2 regions of the Pectobacterium nicotianae genome follow, and region 2 is predicted to be linked to the other one. Evidence: predicted binding sites of a transcription regulator. Region 2 holds the regulator's gene; the other holds the start of a gene.
What was found. Region 2 encodes PurR, which represses purine synthesis genes. Its sites were predicted from a motif close to CANGCAAACGTTTGCNTG; they were not measured.
Positions count from the first base shown of each region.

Region 1: the regulator PurR is predicted to act here: its motif matches at 4,654-4,671, upstream of purE (5-(carboxyamino)imidazole ribonucleotide mutase).

Region 1 is NZ_CP096821.1:1,443,376-1,451,274, reverse strand. Features, by position in the region: gene folD (bifunctional methylenetetrahydrofolate dehydrogenase/methenyltetrahydrofolate cyclohydrolase FolD) at 1-524, shown strand, start outside; gene ybcJ (ribosome-associated protein YbcJ) at 557-769, shown strand; gene cysS (cysteine--tRNA ligase) at 861-2,246, opposite strand; gene MYB54_RS06435 (DoxX family protein) at 2,516-2,947, opposite strand; gene ppiB (peptidylprolyl isomerase B) at 3,369-3,863, shown strand; gene lpxH (UDP-2,3-diacylglucosamine diphosphatase) at 3,874-4,596, shown strand; gene purE (5-(carboxyamino)imidazole ribonucleotide mutase) at 4,775-5,284, shown strand; gene purK (5-(carboxyamino)imidazole ribonucleotide synthase) at 5,281-6,351, shown strand; gene MYB54_RS06410 (HAAAP family serine/threonine permease) at 6,869-7,899, shown strand, end outside.
Region 2 is NZ_CP096821.1:2,085,741-2,093,639, reverse strand. Features, by position in the region: gene MYB54_RS09480 (DUF1289 domain-containing protein) at 146-385, opposite strand; gene gloA (lactoylglutathione lyase) at 675-1,082, shown strand; gene rnt (ribonuclease T) at 1,229-1,900, shown strand; gene MYB54_RS09465 (Grx4 family monothiol glutaredoxin) at 2,004-2,354, opposite strand; gene MYB54_RS09460 (C40 family peptidase) at 2,710-3,561, shown strand; gene cydH (cytochrome bd-I oxidase subunit CydH) at 3,672-3,761, opposite strand; gene purR (HTH-type transcriptional repressor PurR) at 4,151-5,176, shown strand; gene cfa (cyclopropane fatty acyl phospholipid synthase) at 5,378-6,529, shown strand; gene MYB54_RS09440 (riboflavin synthase subunit alpha) at 6,624-7,259, opposite strand; gene MYB54_RS09435 (MATE family efflux transporter) at 7,508-7,899, shown strand, end outside.

The DNA.
Region 1 (7,899 bases), 640 kb from region 2:
TCGCACCAAGTAAAGATGTGGATGGCTTCCATCCTTACAACGTGGGTCGTCTGTGCCAGCGCGCGCCAATGCTGCGCGCCTGTACGCCACGCGGCATCATCACGCTGCTGGAGCGTTATAATATCGACACCTTCGGGCTGAATGCCGTTGTGGTCGGCGCGTCTAATATCGTGGGTCGCCCGATGAGTCTGGAACTGCTGCTGGCTGGCTGTACGACTACCGTCACGCACCGTTTCACCAAAAATCTACGCCACCATATTGAAAACGCCGATCTGCTGGTTGTCGCGGTGGGTAAACCGGGTTTCATTCCCGGCGAATGGATTAAACCGGGCGCGATTGTGCTGGACGTGGGTATCAACCGTCTGGAAAGCGGTAAAGTGGTCGGCGATGTGGAATTTGAAACGGCGCAGGAAAGAGCGTCTTACATCAGCCCCGTACCGGGCGGCGTCGGCCCAATGACCGTTGCCACACTGATTCAAAACACGCTACAGGCGTGCGAAGAGTATCATGACCACGCCGAATAATTGGCGAGTCAAACACGGATAAGCAGGAATTTATGGCAACCTTTAATCTTGAAAAGCATCCGCACGTTGAACTGTGCGATCTCTTGAAACTGCTGGGCTGGAGCGAAAGTGGCGCAGCAGCCAAACTGTCTATCGCCGCAGGCGACGTGACCGTTGACGGCCAGACGGAAACGCGCAAGCGCTGCAAAATCGTTGCCGGACAAACCGTTCAGTTCAATGGCGAGACGGTAAACGTTACCGAGTAACCCTCACAGCGTCGATGATGGCGAAAAAAAGCCCGCAATTTCATTTTTGCGGGCTTTTTATTTACGAAAAGCGTATGACAGGAAGAAAGCGTTACTTACGGCGCCAGATCGTTCCCTGCGGGCCATCTTCCAGCACGATCCCCATTTCATTCAAGCGATCGCGAGCCTGATCCGCTAGCGCCCAATCTTTCGCCGCACGCGCATCTTTACGCTGTTGGATTAACGCTTCGATTTCCTTCACTTCCTCGTCATCCACCTGCGCGCCATTTTGCAGAAACTGCTCAGGATCCTGTTCCAGCAGGCCGAGCACGCCGGACAGTTTGCGCAGTGCCGATGCCAGTTGGTTCGCCGCTTGTACATCTTCCGTTTTCAGGCGGTTAACTTCACGCGCCATATCAAACAGTACCGAATAGGCTTCCGGCGTGTTGAAATCATCGTCCATCGCTTCGCGGAAACGGGCTTCAAACTCGTCACCGCCGTGCGCCGCAACACTAGCATCCGTTCCACGCAGCGCCGTATACAGACGATCCAGCGCCGCACGCGCCTGTTTCAGGTTATCTTCGCTGTAGTTCAGCTGGCTACGGTAGTGGCCTGACATCAGGAAGTAACGCACGGTTTCCGGATCGTAATACGCCAGCACGTCGCGTACGGTGAAGAAATTGTTGAGCGACTTTGACATCTTCTCGCGGTCAACCATCACCATGCCGGAGTGCATCCAGTAATTCACATACGAGCCGTCGTGTGCACAGCTGGACTGCGCGATCTCGTTTTCGTGATGCGGGAACATCAAATCGGAACCGCCGCCGTGAATATCAAAATGCGTACCCAGCTGTTTGCAGTTCATGGCAGAACATTCGATGTGCCAGCCAGGGCGCCCTTCTCCCCACGGAGAGGACCAGTGAGGCTCACCCGGCTTGGACATCTTCCACAGCACGAAATCCATCGGGTTACGCTTCACTTCGGTAATTTCAACGCGCGCGCCAGCCTGCAACTGATCCAGATCCTGACGAGACAGCACACCGTAGCCCGGCGCGGTATCAACGGAGAACATCACATCGCCATTACTCGCAACATAGGCGTGGCGACGGGCAATCAGCGTTTCCACCATTTCGATGATGTCGGCAATATGGTGCGTCGCACGCGGCTCGGCATCCGGACGCAGAATATTCAACGCATCAAAATCGGCGTGCATCTCTGCGATCATGCGGGTCGTCAGTTGGTCACTGGTTTCCCCATTCTCGATCGCACGTTTAATAATTTTGTCGTCAATATCGGTGACATTACGCACATATTTCAGTGAATATCCCAGATACCGCAAATACCGCGCCACCACATCAAACGCCACGAAAGTACGCCCGTGACCGATATGACACAGGTCATAAACGGTGATGCCACACACATACATTCCCACCTGACCGGCGTGGATGGGTTTAAATTCCTCTTTTTGGCGACTCAGCGTATTAAAAATCTTTAGCATCAGGGCGTTCCAGTGTTTTTATAAAAAATGGTTTTCACAAAAAAATGGTTTCAAAGAAATGGTTTTCACAGCCGCAGTTAGCGTCAGTAACATCAATGCATTCAGGGTTGACACCCAACGGCGTATTGAAACCTGAACCCTACTGTATTGCAAGGTTAATAAGAAGAGGGAATCAGCGAGAAAGGATAAAAATGAAATGGCCCGGAAAATCCGGGCCATTTCACATCACTGGCGGTGACTGACAAAAGCAATCCGCCGACAAAAAACCATTAACGCCAGCGCGGATTGGACATCACAGAGTATTTTCCGCTACCGAGCAGGGCAATCGCGATACCTGCAAAGAAGAATACCGCCGTACCTTCAACACCCCAGGCACCGGTTTTGGCCAGCGTGATGAAACCGTCAGGGTGAACCAGTAAGGTTGCGACGACCATGGTGAAGGAGAAGATCAGCGCAGAAGGACGTGTAAGAATCCCGAGAATCATCAGAATCGGGGTGATGACTTCTCCGACATAGACACCATAACCAACAAAAGCAGGGAGTCCTGCCGAGGTCAGCATGCCTTCAATGGCACCGATGCCGCCATGTACTTTGTGCCAGCCATGAAACAGCATCAAAACGCTGAAAGATACGCGCAAAAACAGTTTGCCAAAATCCGGTTTGTCTAATAAACGATTAACACTATCCAGAATACCCAGCATAGTTCACCTATCTCTTTAGAGTTATTTATGAAGAATAAGAATTACTCTCAGATTAATCTGAGCCGCAAAAAAAGAACACGTTGATTACGCAAAACATTGATCTGGGGCAACAAAAATCTCATTCAAATTAATTAACTGTAATTTAAAATTTTGATCAATTTATTTGTTTTTAAAAGTCCCTATTACCTGATTAACACCTCATTGCGCACTATTATTAAGCGCACATATTATTTGAGACCTACCAAAATCAGAGTAGTAAACCTTTTTATACGATTTTCTCATCCATCCAACCGCCAACAGCGGTGCAGTAAGCGCGAAGTACTGACTCAATCGACCAGTTATGCTATAACAGCGCTCTTGTTGTTCACCGCCTTTTGTGGACAGCACTCTTAATCACTAAGGCTATCTAGGGTTCATTATTATGATTACGCTTCATACCAACCACGGCGATATCGTTATTAATACGTTTGCAGACAAAGCGCCGGTTACCGTAGAAAACTTCCTGAACTACTGTCGCAGCGGTTTTTATGACAACACGATTTTTCACCGCGTGATTAATGGTTTTATGATTCAGGGCGGCGGCTTCGCTCCCGGCATGGATCAGAAAGAAACCAATGCGACAATCAAAAATGAAGCCAACAACGGCCTGAAAAATACCCGTGGCACGCTGGCGATGGCACGTACCAACGATCCGCACTCTGCAACTGCACAGTTCTTTATCAACCTCGTTGATAACGACTTCCTGAACTTCCGTTCAGAGCGTGCCGATGGCTGGGGCTACTGCGTATTCGCTGAAGTCACCGAAGGCATGGACGTCGTTGATAAAATCAAAGGCGTGGCTACCGGCCGCAGCGGCATGCACCAGGACGTACCGAAAGAAGACGTGGTGATTACCCACGTAACAGTCAGCGAATAACCCGACCTGCATGGCAACGCTGTTCATTGCCGATCTGCATTTAAGCGTTCATGAACCGGCGATTACCGCCGGTTTTCTGCGTTTTTTACGCCATGATGCGATGCATGCCGATGCGCTGTACATTCTTGGCGATCTGTTCGATGCCTGGATTGGTGACGACGATCCCCAGCCATTGCATGCGACTGTTGCCGAGGAACTGTATGCCTTACATCAGCGCGGTATTCCCTGCTATTTCGTGCACGGTAACCGTGATTTCCTGATCGGTAAGCGTTTCGCCAAACAAAGCGGAATGACGCTGTTGCCAACGGAAACGGTGCTCGACCTCTACGGCCAGAAAATCCTCATTCTGCATGGCGATACGCTGTGCACAGACGATCAGCATTACCAGCAATTCCGCCGCCGGGTACACAACCCGTTCATTCAGCGACTCTTCCTGCTATTACCGCTGTCATTACGGATGAACATTGCGGCGAAGATGCGGGCAGCCAGCCAGCACGAAAACCAGAAAAAGTCGCAGCAGATTATGGATGTCAATCACGACGCCGTACTTGAACGTTTACGGCATTATCAGGTGAAGACGATGATCCACGGCCATACGCACCGCCCGGCTATTCATCAGGTCGATCTCGGCGAATCTGCTGGTCGTCGTGCCGTTCTGGGTGCCTGGCATGAAGAAGGGTCGATGATTAAGGTCACACCACAGAATATCGAGCTGATTTCCTTCCCGTTTTAATGCGTTTCCTGACATTGACTTAACGGCCTCTCGCCTTATTCCCCCAGTATTTCCGCATACGCAACCGTTTTCCTCGCCATAATGGCGTGATATGCTCTACGCCCTCAACGCCAGACCTTCCCTGTCTGGCCGACGCGAACGCGTCACGAACACGTACAATCACAGGAGCGTTACAGGCATGTCATCCAACGTTGCCCCGGCTAAAATTGCCATCGTCATGGGTTCAAAGAGTGACTGGGCCACCATGCAGTTTGCTGCGGAAATCCTCACCACGCTGAACATTCCTTTTCATACCGAAGTCGTTTCCGCACACCGGACGCCGGATAAACTGTTCAGCTTTGCTGAGCAAGCGGCACAGAACGGTTTTGATGTGATTATCGCGGGCGCAGGCGGCGCAGCACACCTGCCGGGTATGCTGGCAGCGAAAACGCTGGTTCCCGTGCTTGGCGTGCCGGTACAAAGCTCAACGCTGAGCGGTGTAGACAGCCTGTATTCCATCGTCCAAATGCCTCGCGGTATTCCGGTCGGCACGTTGGCCATTGGCAAAGCGGGCGCAGCGAATGCGGCTCTGCTGGCCGCACAAATTCTCGCCCTGCATGACAATGGTATCGCCACCCGACTGGCAGACTGGCGTCAGGCGCAAACCGATGATGTGCTCTCTCATCCCGATCCGCGGGAGGAGGCATGAAACCGGTCTGCGTATTAGGCAATGGTCAGTTGGGCAGAATGCTGCGTCAGGCTGGTGAACCGCTAGGTATTGCGGTTTACCCAGTGGGTCTGGATGCAGAGCCGGAGTCGGTTCCATTTCATAACAGTGTCATTACCGCCGAGATCGAACGCTGGCCGGAAACCGCCCTCACCCGCGAGTTAGCCGAGCACACGGCGTTTGCAAACCGCGATATTTTCCCGCGTCTGGCCGATCGCCTGACGCAAAAGCAGCTGCTGGACTCGTTGAATCTGGCAACCGCCCCGTGGCAACTGCTGGCGAGCGCCGATGAATGGCCACACGTCTTCGCCTCATTGGGTGAATTAGCGATCGTTAAACGTCGCGTCGGCGGTTACGACGGTCGTGGACAGTGGCGCTTGCGCGATGGCGAACAGCAAACGCTGCCCGCTGACTGCTACGGCGAATGCATCGTTGAGCAAGGCATTAACTTTTCTGGCGAAGTCTCGCTGGTGGGTGCCCGCAATACGCACGGCAAATGCGTATTCTACCCGCTCACTCATAACCTGCATCAGGATGGTATTCTGCGCACCAGCGTGGCTTTCCCTCAACCCGATCCGCAGTTGCAGCAGCAGGCTGAACAGATGCTGTCCGCAATAATGAATGCGCTGGGTTATGTGGGCGTGATGGCGATGGAATGCTTTATCGTCGGCGACCATCTGCTCATTAACGAGCTGGCTCCACGCGTGCACAATAGCGGACACTGGACGCAAAATGGTGCGTCCATCAGCCAGTTTGAGCTGCATCTGCGCGCCATTCTGGATCTGCCGCTGCCGGTACCGGTTGTCGAAACACCGTCGGTGATGGTCAACCTGATCGGCACTGATGTGAATATCGACTGGCTGTCGCTACCGCTGGTACATCTGCACTGGTACGAGAAAGAGGTTCGTCCTGGCCGCAAAGTTGGACACCTCAATCTACCGTCGTCGGACACTGCACAGTTGCAACGCTCGTTGCAATCGCTGGCACCTCTATTACCAGAGGAATACCACAGCGGTCTGGCGTGGGCAGAAGAAAAACTCACCGCCTGACAGATCGGTGACCGTTATCCGGCAGGTTGCAATCTGCCGGATAGCTCTCATCTGATGTGATGCAACAGCAGGAACCGCATTATCGATACGTCCTCAAAAGAGAAAAAACATCATTACGCGTGACATCAGCAAAATTGCGTTTATTATTTCATCTGCCCTTTATTTTATTTATTGTTCATTTTTCATCATTCGGCAATTAAATAAAGTATCAATAACGAGCCGTTAAAAATATTTAAAATAAAGTATCAAGATTGATATTTTAATTTGCGCGGAAATTTATTAAAATATTTCCCGTCAATTCATTTCTGTGATCGCCTCAATATTATTCGCTGACCACCACGATATAGAATGCCGCCACAAAACAGTATTGACCTACTGACATAATTAGCAACATGTCTCGTTCGTTTTTTAAACTCCGTAACGGCAACTTGCCGATACTGTAATTTTTATAATCCACATCATGTGGCAATACTCTTGTAACAGAGTATTAATATGTTCACCGAGGAGAGATCAGTATATGAGCACCATTCAAGATAGCAGCCAGGTGTTAGAACAGGCTTCAGGATGGCGTAAAAGCGACACTGTCTGGATGCTGGGCCTCTATGGCACGGCCATCGGCGCTGGCGTGTTATTCTTACCTATCAATGCCGGTATTGGTGGGTTAATTCCGTTAATTATCATGGCACTGATTGCCTTCCCGATGACATATTATTCTCACCGCGCCTTATGCCGCTTTGTATTATCCGGCAAGAAAGGTGGCGAAGATATTACCGAAGTCGTTGAAGAACATTTCGGCGTTGGTGCAGGTAAATTAATCACTTTGCTTTATTTTTTCGCTATTTATCCGATCCTATTAGTTTATAGCGTCGCCATCACCAATACGGTAGATAGCTTTATTACTCACCAATTGCATTTGCCTTCTCCGCCGCGTGCACTGCTGTCATTAATATTGATCCTCGGATTAATGTTTATTGTCCGCTTCGGTGAAGCGATGATCGTTAAGGCAATGAGTATTCTGGTTTACCCATTTGTTGCCGTGCTGATGTTGCTGGCGCTGTATTTAATTCCAAACTGGAACACCTCTGTTTTTGAAAACATTTCTTTGAGTTCCAGCGTCACGGGCAACGGTCTGTTGGCGACATTATGGCTGGCTATTCCGGTGATGGTTTTCTCCTTCAACCACTCACCAATCATCTCCTCTTTCGCCGTTGCCAAACGTAAAGAATATGGCGATGACGCCGAGCAAAAATGCTCACGCATTCTGTCTTACAGCCACATCATGATGGTGCTGACCGTGATGTTCTTCGTTTTCAGCTGTGTACTAAGCCTTTCTCCGGCTGAGCTGATGGAAGCGAAAGCACAGAATATTTCTATTCTGTCCTATCTGGCTAACCACTTTAACAACCCGGTAATCGGTTATCTGGCGCCGGTTATTGCCACCATCGCGATCTCTAAATCGTTCCTGGGTCACTATCTGGGTGCGGGCGAAGGTTTTAACGGCATGATCGTGAAATCCCTGCGCAGCAGAGGTAAAACCATTTCCAACAC
Region 2 (7,899 bases):
TTGTTGTAAAAATAGCTCCATATGAAATGGATTCTATCAAATAAAAGTCTTTTAAAAATGATCTCAGGCTTATTTTATTCAATCGAACGCTCCTGCGTTGCTTAAACAAAATTTCACGTAAATAGATCATCTAAGACAAGGTAACTTAGAACAGCGATGGCTGACGGGACTCTGCTGGTGTATCGGATTTCTCTGAACGCAGTGAACGTTTCATTCTCTGCCGACACAAACGCAGCACATCCTGTTTCTGCGCATCACTCATTTGGCCCCAACTAAAGCGCTCATTACGACTGCGAAAGCAACCGCGACAATATCCGCCTTCATCCGCCTGACAAATACCACGGCATGGATTAGGGACAACAAAGAGTTCAAGTTGCTCTGGCACAACACCTCCTGCTACAACTCTATTTATTGAAGCCCTGTTCTTTACCGCTGGCAAGCCCAAACGGACAGTCACAATGAAAATAATTAGGTAACCATTGTAATAACTGACGATTTTTTTACACGTCAGGCAGCCTAAAATTGCCCCAACGCGCTATTTACCCCTCCTGAGAGTACGTTTTAACACAAACCTCACTGTAGTGTCGCATTTTTAGCATCATCCCAACAGCTTGGACTCGGTAGCGCCACAACGCTATACTTCCCTCTTTGTTGCATTTTTTAACGAGGACACTATGCGCTTACTTCACACCATGCTGCGTGTTGGCGATTTACAACGTTCTATCGATTTCTATACCCAAATCCTGGGCATGCGCGTGCTGCGCACCAGCGAGAATACCGAATACAAATACACGTTGGCTTTCGTCGGTTATACCGAAGAGAGCGAAGGCGCGGTTATCGAACTGACCTACAACTGGGGCGTCGACAGCTATGATTTGGGCAACGCCTATGGTCATATCGCGCTGGGCGTTGACGATGTTGCCGCAACCTGCGAGCGTATCCGCAAAGCGGGTGGCAATGTAACGCGCGAGGCGGGCCCGGTCAAAGGCGGCACAACCGTGATCGCGTTCATCGAAGATCCGGACGGTTATAAAATCGAATTGATCGAAAACGCCCACGCCGGTAACGGCATCGGCCACTAATCTCCCGCATTCTACAGGTGCTGCATCAGCACCTGTTCTCCCCCCTCTTCTGCTATCTCCGCCGTTTGAAACAGCACGGGCATGCTGCATCTCCGGTCAAAATTTGCAATAATGCGCGCTGCGTTTTGCTAACAATTAAGAGAAAAATGGCTGATAAAAGTGATCTGAACGCCCTGAGCGGCCGTTTTCGTGGGTTTTACCCGGTAGTGATTGATGTTGAAACCGCCGGATTTAATGCGAAAACCGATGCCTTGCTGGAAGTTGCGGCGGTAACATTAAAAATGGATCAAGACGGTTGGTTACAGCCAGATGAAACGCTACATTTTCATGTCGAACCTTTTGAGGGCGCGATTCTGGAGCCCGCCGCACTGGCGTTTAACGGCATTGACCCCACCAACCCGCTGCGTGGTGCCGTGAGCGAATATGATGCGCTGCATGAAATTTTCAAAGTCGTGCGTAAAGGCATTAAAGACCAAGGCTGCAACCGCGCGATTATCGTGGCGCATAATGCCACATTCGATCATAGCTTTATGGCCGCAGCAGCCGAGCGCTGTAGCCTGAAACGTAATCCCTTCCACCCTTTTGCTACTTTCGATACCGCAGCACTCAGCGGGCTGGTGTTAGGCCAAACAGTCCTTGCTAAAGCCTGTATTACCGCCGGTATTGCGTTTGATTCCAGCCAGGCGCACTCCGCGCTGTATGACACCAACCAGACGGCATTACTGTTCTGTGAGTTGGTTAACCGCTGGAAACGTCTGGGCGGATGGCCGATTGCACTGGAAGAAAATTCGCTGGAAGACGCGTCAGCCGAAGACTGAAAAGGCTGAGATCAAAAAACGGGTGCCATAAAGGCACCCGTTGGCAGGACTTACGCTCGCAGCGTAACAACATTTGACATCGTCATCACGCCAGACGAAAGCATTACTCTTGATCAGCCTGCTGCGCTTTGTATTTGTCTGCAGTCTCTTTGATCAGCGGCTGCAGTTCACCGCGCTGAAACATTTCAACCACGATATCACAACCGCCAATCAGCTCACCATCAACCCACAGCTGTGGGAATGTCGGCCAGTTCGCGTATTTCGGCAGCTCAGCACGAATGTCTGGGTTCTGCAAAATATCAACATACGCAAAACGTTCGCCACAGGCAGACAACGCCTGAACAGTCTGTGCGGAAAAGCCGCAGCTTGGCAATTTCGGGGAGCCTTTCATGTACAGCAGAATCGGGTTTTCAGCAATTTGGCGCTGAATTTTTTCAATTGTCGGTGTCGTCATCTTCTTGCTTCCTTAATTCTATAGGATGGCTAACGTCCAAAACGCTAGCCATGAGCCGCCGTCAGAGGTGCTACGACAGCGACATTGACTCAGTGATATTGACTCAGTGATATTGTACCGATGCCACTAGCCACAAAAAAACGCCATTTTTTGTAGGGTTATTTTTCCCTGAAGGTATTCATCATTGATGAAATCAACGCCAGAAAACGCTGATAAATCAATCGAAAAAATAACTATTAACGTTTTTTCACTATTCTGTATGAATAAAGCGACCGTGCCCACTTTTTTATGACGCCGTTTTCAGGAATACTGTGCGGATTGAGCGAGTTAAGGATTATGTTCGGTCACTGTTATTATGCGCTTATTTATTACCCTTTTTATATTATTTTTCAGTAATCTATCCCTGAACGTGGTTCAGGCTGCGCCGCATACCCCGCATTCTGCCCCGAAGAAAAGCGCCGTGGTAGAAACGAATAAGAAAAGCCGCCAAACAAAGGGTAATGCTAAATCACCGACGCCGATCAAAAGCAAAAAACCAGAACCTACCGCAATCAGCAATAAAACCAAATCCCGCACCGCGAGCAAAGTGGCAGAAAAAAAGCCGTCACGGACGCAAAGCAGCACGCCCGCGCTCGTGAAAAAAAATCTTAAAAAGCTGAAGCCTGAAGAAGAGAAACAAACCACCGCACAAGCCAGAGTCAAAACCGGACTGAAGAAGGCCGCACTCAAGGGGAAAGCGGATAAAAATCCGGCGCCGACAGAAAAAGGAATGGCGCTAAGCGCAGCACATAAAAAACGCTATCAGCATGCCAAAACGACCGCAATGAATAAATTGATGAGCCAAATAGGTAAGCCTTACCACTGGGGCGGTTCCTCTCCCTTTACCGGATTTGACTGTAGCGGACTGGTTTATTACGCCTACAAAGATGTCGTTAAGATCCAAATTCCACGCACCGCAAACGAAATGTATCACCTGCGTGACGCCGCTCCGATTAAAAAGAGCGAGCTGGAAAGTGGCGATCTGGTCTTCTTCCGCATCAATAATCGTGGCGCAGCCGATCACGTCGGGGTTTATCTGGGTGAAGGGAAATTTATTCAGTCGCCGCGTACAGGCTCAGATATTCGTATCAGCAAGCTGAGTGAAGATTATTGGCAGGAACACTACGTTGGCGCACGTCGCGTGGTGACGCCGCAGACGATTCGTTAAGAGACAGGTGTACGTAGTAGAGAAAAGCGCTGTGAAGAGATGCGATTCAGACACGTTTTATGCATCATCAACGTGTCTGAATACCTAACCCGCCCAGAGGCACCGTTCGGTTAGTTCAGCACCGCAATAAAACTAAACGCGATGATCACAGCCAACGAGCCAACAGTTGTCAGCAAAGACATCTTCAGATCTGTATCCATGAATTACTCCTTATTAACGAACGAATTTTATCTGAAAGCTTCATCTGAAAAGACACCACCGTTCACAGCCAAACCCGTTTAGGTAGTAAAAGCCACAAATAATAGGGTTATTACGATTCTTTCATAATTGTAGCGAAAAATCTCGGACGAATGCATCACTAATAGTATAAATTAGCCCTTTCACTTTCATGATAAATCGGACACAATCCGCTGTTTATGAAAGCGCTGCGTATCAGTCGAAAAACGTCAACCCAGATCCCTTCGGTATAACATTCGGCATTCTCCTTCTGAAATCCTGTTTTTTAGCTTAGAAGAAGAACATTAAACGTAGGCAAACGATTAACAATATACTTACGTCTGTAACAGGTAAGTTCAGGAGTCATTTTTAGATGGCAACGATTAAAGATGTGGCAAAACGTGCTGGCGTTTCCACCACAACCGTATCGCACGTGATCAATAAAACACGTTTCGTCGCCGAAGAGACTAAGGCAGCCGTCAGGGCGGCAATCAAAGAATTGCACTATTCGCCCAGCGCCGTCGCCCGCAGCCTCAAAGTTAATCACACCAAATCTATCGGTTTGCTGGCCACATCCAGCGAAGCCCCCTATTTTGCCGAGATCATTGAAGCCGTTGAAAACAGCTGCTATGCCAAAGGCTACACGCTGGTGCTGTGTAATTCACATAACGACATCGGCAAACAGCGAGCCTATCTTTCCATGCTGGCGCAAAAACGCGTCGATGGCCTGTTGGTAATGTGCGCTGAATACCCACCAGAGCTGTTGTCGATGTTGGAAGATTATCGCAGCATTCCGATGGTCGTGATGGACTGGGGACAGATGCACAGCGATTTTACCGATACGATTATCGATAACGCCTTTGAAGGCGGTTATATGGCTGGTCGCTACCTGATTGAACGCGGCCATCGGGATATCGGCGCCATCCCCGGCACTCAAGAACGCAACACCGGCAGCGGGCGCTACCTCGGCTTTTTGAAAGCATTGAAGGAAGCCGACATCACCGTACGCGACGAATGGGTAGTTCGAGGCGATTTCGAACCGGAATCCGGCTATAAAGCCATGCATCAGATCCTCGCACAGAAACAGCGTCCAACGGCCGTATTCTGCGGCGGCGATATTATGGCGATGGGGGCTATCTGTGCGGCTGACGAATTGGGTCTGCGTGTGCCGCAGGATATTTCGGTGATCGGTTATGACAACGTGCGCCACGCGCGTTTCTTTACGCCTGCGCTGACGACCATCCACCAGCCAAAGGAGCGTCTGGGTCAGTCCGCTTTCGCAATGCTGCTGGATCGCATTACCAGTAAGCGGGAAGATGCACACGTCATTGAAGTGCACCCGACGTTGATTGAACGCCGCTCGGTTGCAGACGGCCCCTACCTCGACTATCGCCGCTAGCCGCAGCCATTCTGTACAGCCGATTTTCTTATTCCTGCTGCTTCCCCTCCCTGCTTCAGCCAATTCTCTTGTATGCTGGCTGAAGCAGTTTTCAATTTAACACCGTGTTTCATTTTCTCTGGTGACAGCCGAGATCTCGGCTGCGATAAGTGTTGTCCAGGTATGTTTTACGATACTTTTACATAAAGTTAAGGAGACATGATGGGTTTACCTTATACAGAAGAATGGGATCCTAATACCGCGCCCTGGTTCCACATCGTGCAAGACATGCTGGCCACCGCGGATATCACCATCAACGGCACTCGCCCTTTTGACATCCGCGTGACCAACCCCAATTTCTTTAAACGTATCCTGCGTGAGGGATCGCTGGGGCTGGGAGAAAGCTACATGGATGAGTGGTGGGAATGTGAACGGCTGGATATGTTTTCCCATCGCGTCCTGCGTGCGGGGTTAGAGGCCAGGCTGCCCCGCCGTCTGCACGACCTGACGCGCGTCGCCCTCTCCCGCGTCACGAATTTACAATCCCGCCGACGTGCTCAGGTTGTCGGTAAAGCGCATTACGATTTAGGTAACGACCTCTTTACCTTGATGCTGGATCCCTATATGCAATACTCCTGCGCCTATTGGAAACAGGCACAGACGCTGGAACAGGCGCAGGAAGATAAACTTGCCATGATCTGCGAAAAGCTCCAGTTAACATCAGGGATGACTCTGCTGGATATCGGCTGTGGCTGGGGCGGGTTGGCCGAATTCGCGGCACGCCACTACGGCGTCTCAGTGTACGGCATCACTATTTCCAGAGAGCAACAGGTGCTGGCACAGCGACGTTGTCAGAATCTGAACGTCACCATTGAATTACAGGATTACCGTGATCTCGATCGGCAATTCGATCGCGTGGTGTCAGTTGGCATGTTTGAACACGTCGGGCCACGCAACTATGACAATTATTTCCGCGTCGTGCGGCGTAATCTAAAACCCGATGGGCTGTTTCTGCTACATACCATCGGGGCCAATAAGACCAATCCGCACATCGATCCCTGGATTCATAAATACATCTTCCCCAACGGCTGTATTCCCTCCGTACAGCATATTGCGCAGGCAAGCGAGCCTTATTTGGTGATGGAAGACTGGCATAATTTCGGTGCTGATTACGATCGTACCTTAATGGCCTGGCACACTCGCTTTCAGCAGAACTGGCCACGGCTTTCCACACGCTACACCGCCCGCTTCCGCCGGATGTTCAGTTACTATCTTAACTTTTGTGCTGGGGCTTTCAGAGCAAGAGAACTTCAGCTCTGGCAGGTCTTGTTCAGCACGGATGGGGTCGACGGTGGATTGCGCGTTGCGCGCTGACAACATTGTGTGTTGACAGAAAGTCGTGTGCTGACTGAAAAGAGAAACCGGACGATATTACTCGTCCGGTTTACCAGAATGCGCAACGTAGGAATTACTCTTCCTTGCCGAGCTCGCTCGCGTGCTTGCTAGCCAACACGCGCTCGACCGTATCGACCACGGCCTGTGTCTGTGGGTCGATTTCTATATTAATGCGATTGCCCAGACGCTTCTGCCCCAGCGTGGTACGGTTCAGCGTTTCTGGAATTAAATGCACGCAGAAACGTCCACGGGTCACTTCTCCCACCGTCAGGCTGATACCGTCAATCCCAACGAAGCCTTTATGCAGCACGTATTTCATCAGCGCTTCATCTGCCAGACGGAACCAAATTTGATGGTTATTCTCTGAAACCTGAATCTTAACCACTTCCGCCGTACACATGATGTGGCCCGACATGACGTGCCCACCGATCTCATCACCGAATTTCGCGGCTCGCTCAATATTCACGACATCACCTTCATGAATATCGCCCAGATTCGTTAACCGCAGCGTTTCCTTCATGAGATCAAAACTGACACGATCGCCGTCAATAGCGGTTACCGTCAGGCAGCAGCCGTTGTGCGCCACCGAAGCGCCGGGCACAAGCCCTGGCAACAGGTCGGGCGGGAGCTGGACAACGTGCGTGCGAAAGTTGGATTTTTCTTCAATCGACACCACCGGCGCGGTGCCCTGAACAATACCGGTAAACATGCGGTTTGCCTCTTAAAAACAAAGAAATGACGTTGTGCAGTGTGCCCGATATTCCGCGGAAAACCAAACCGGAATACGGTACGTCAGACGTTATCGAAACCGCAGCGTAACAAAAAGAATATATTCTCTTTCAAGCTGGTTTACTTTTATTAAGTCGTTACAATAACGTTCTCGTTTTATTCTTGACGTTTTTCATATCCAGATTATTCATTCCGCTAGCAAAATTAAGTCATTCAAGGAAGGTATCCGTGCAACAGTATCTGACAGAAGCGCGTAAATTATCGGTGCTTGCTGTTCCTGTCATTATTGCGCAAGTGTCCCAAACGTCGATGGGTGTGGTTGACACCATCATGGCCGGTGCTTATAGCGCCACCGATATGGCCGCCGTCGCCGTGGGAACCTCTATCTGGCTACCCGCCATTCTTTTTGGCCATGGCCTGCTGTTGGCGCTGACGCCCGTTGTCGCACAGCTCAACGGTTCCGGCCGACGCGATCGTATCTCTCATCAGGTGCGACAGTCCTTCTTCCTCGCCGCCATCATTTCGGTGCTTACGATGCTGGTGCTGTATCAGGGGGAATACGCCATTAACCTGATGAGCGACGGTTCGCCCGAGCTGGCAGCGAAAGCCATCGGCTATCT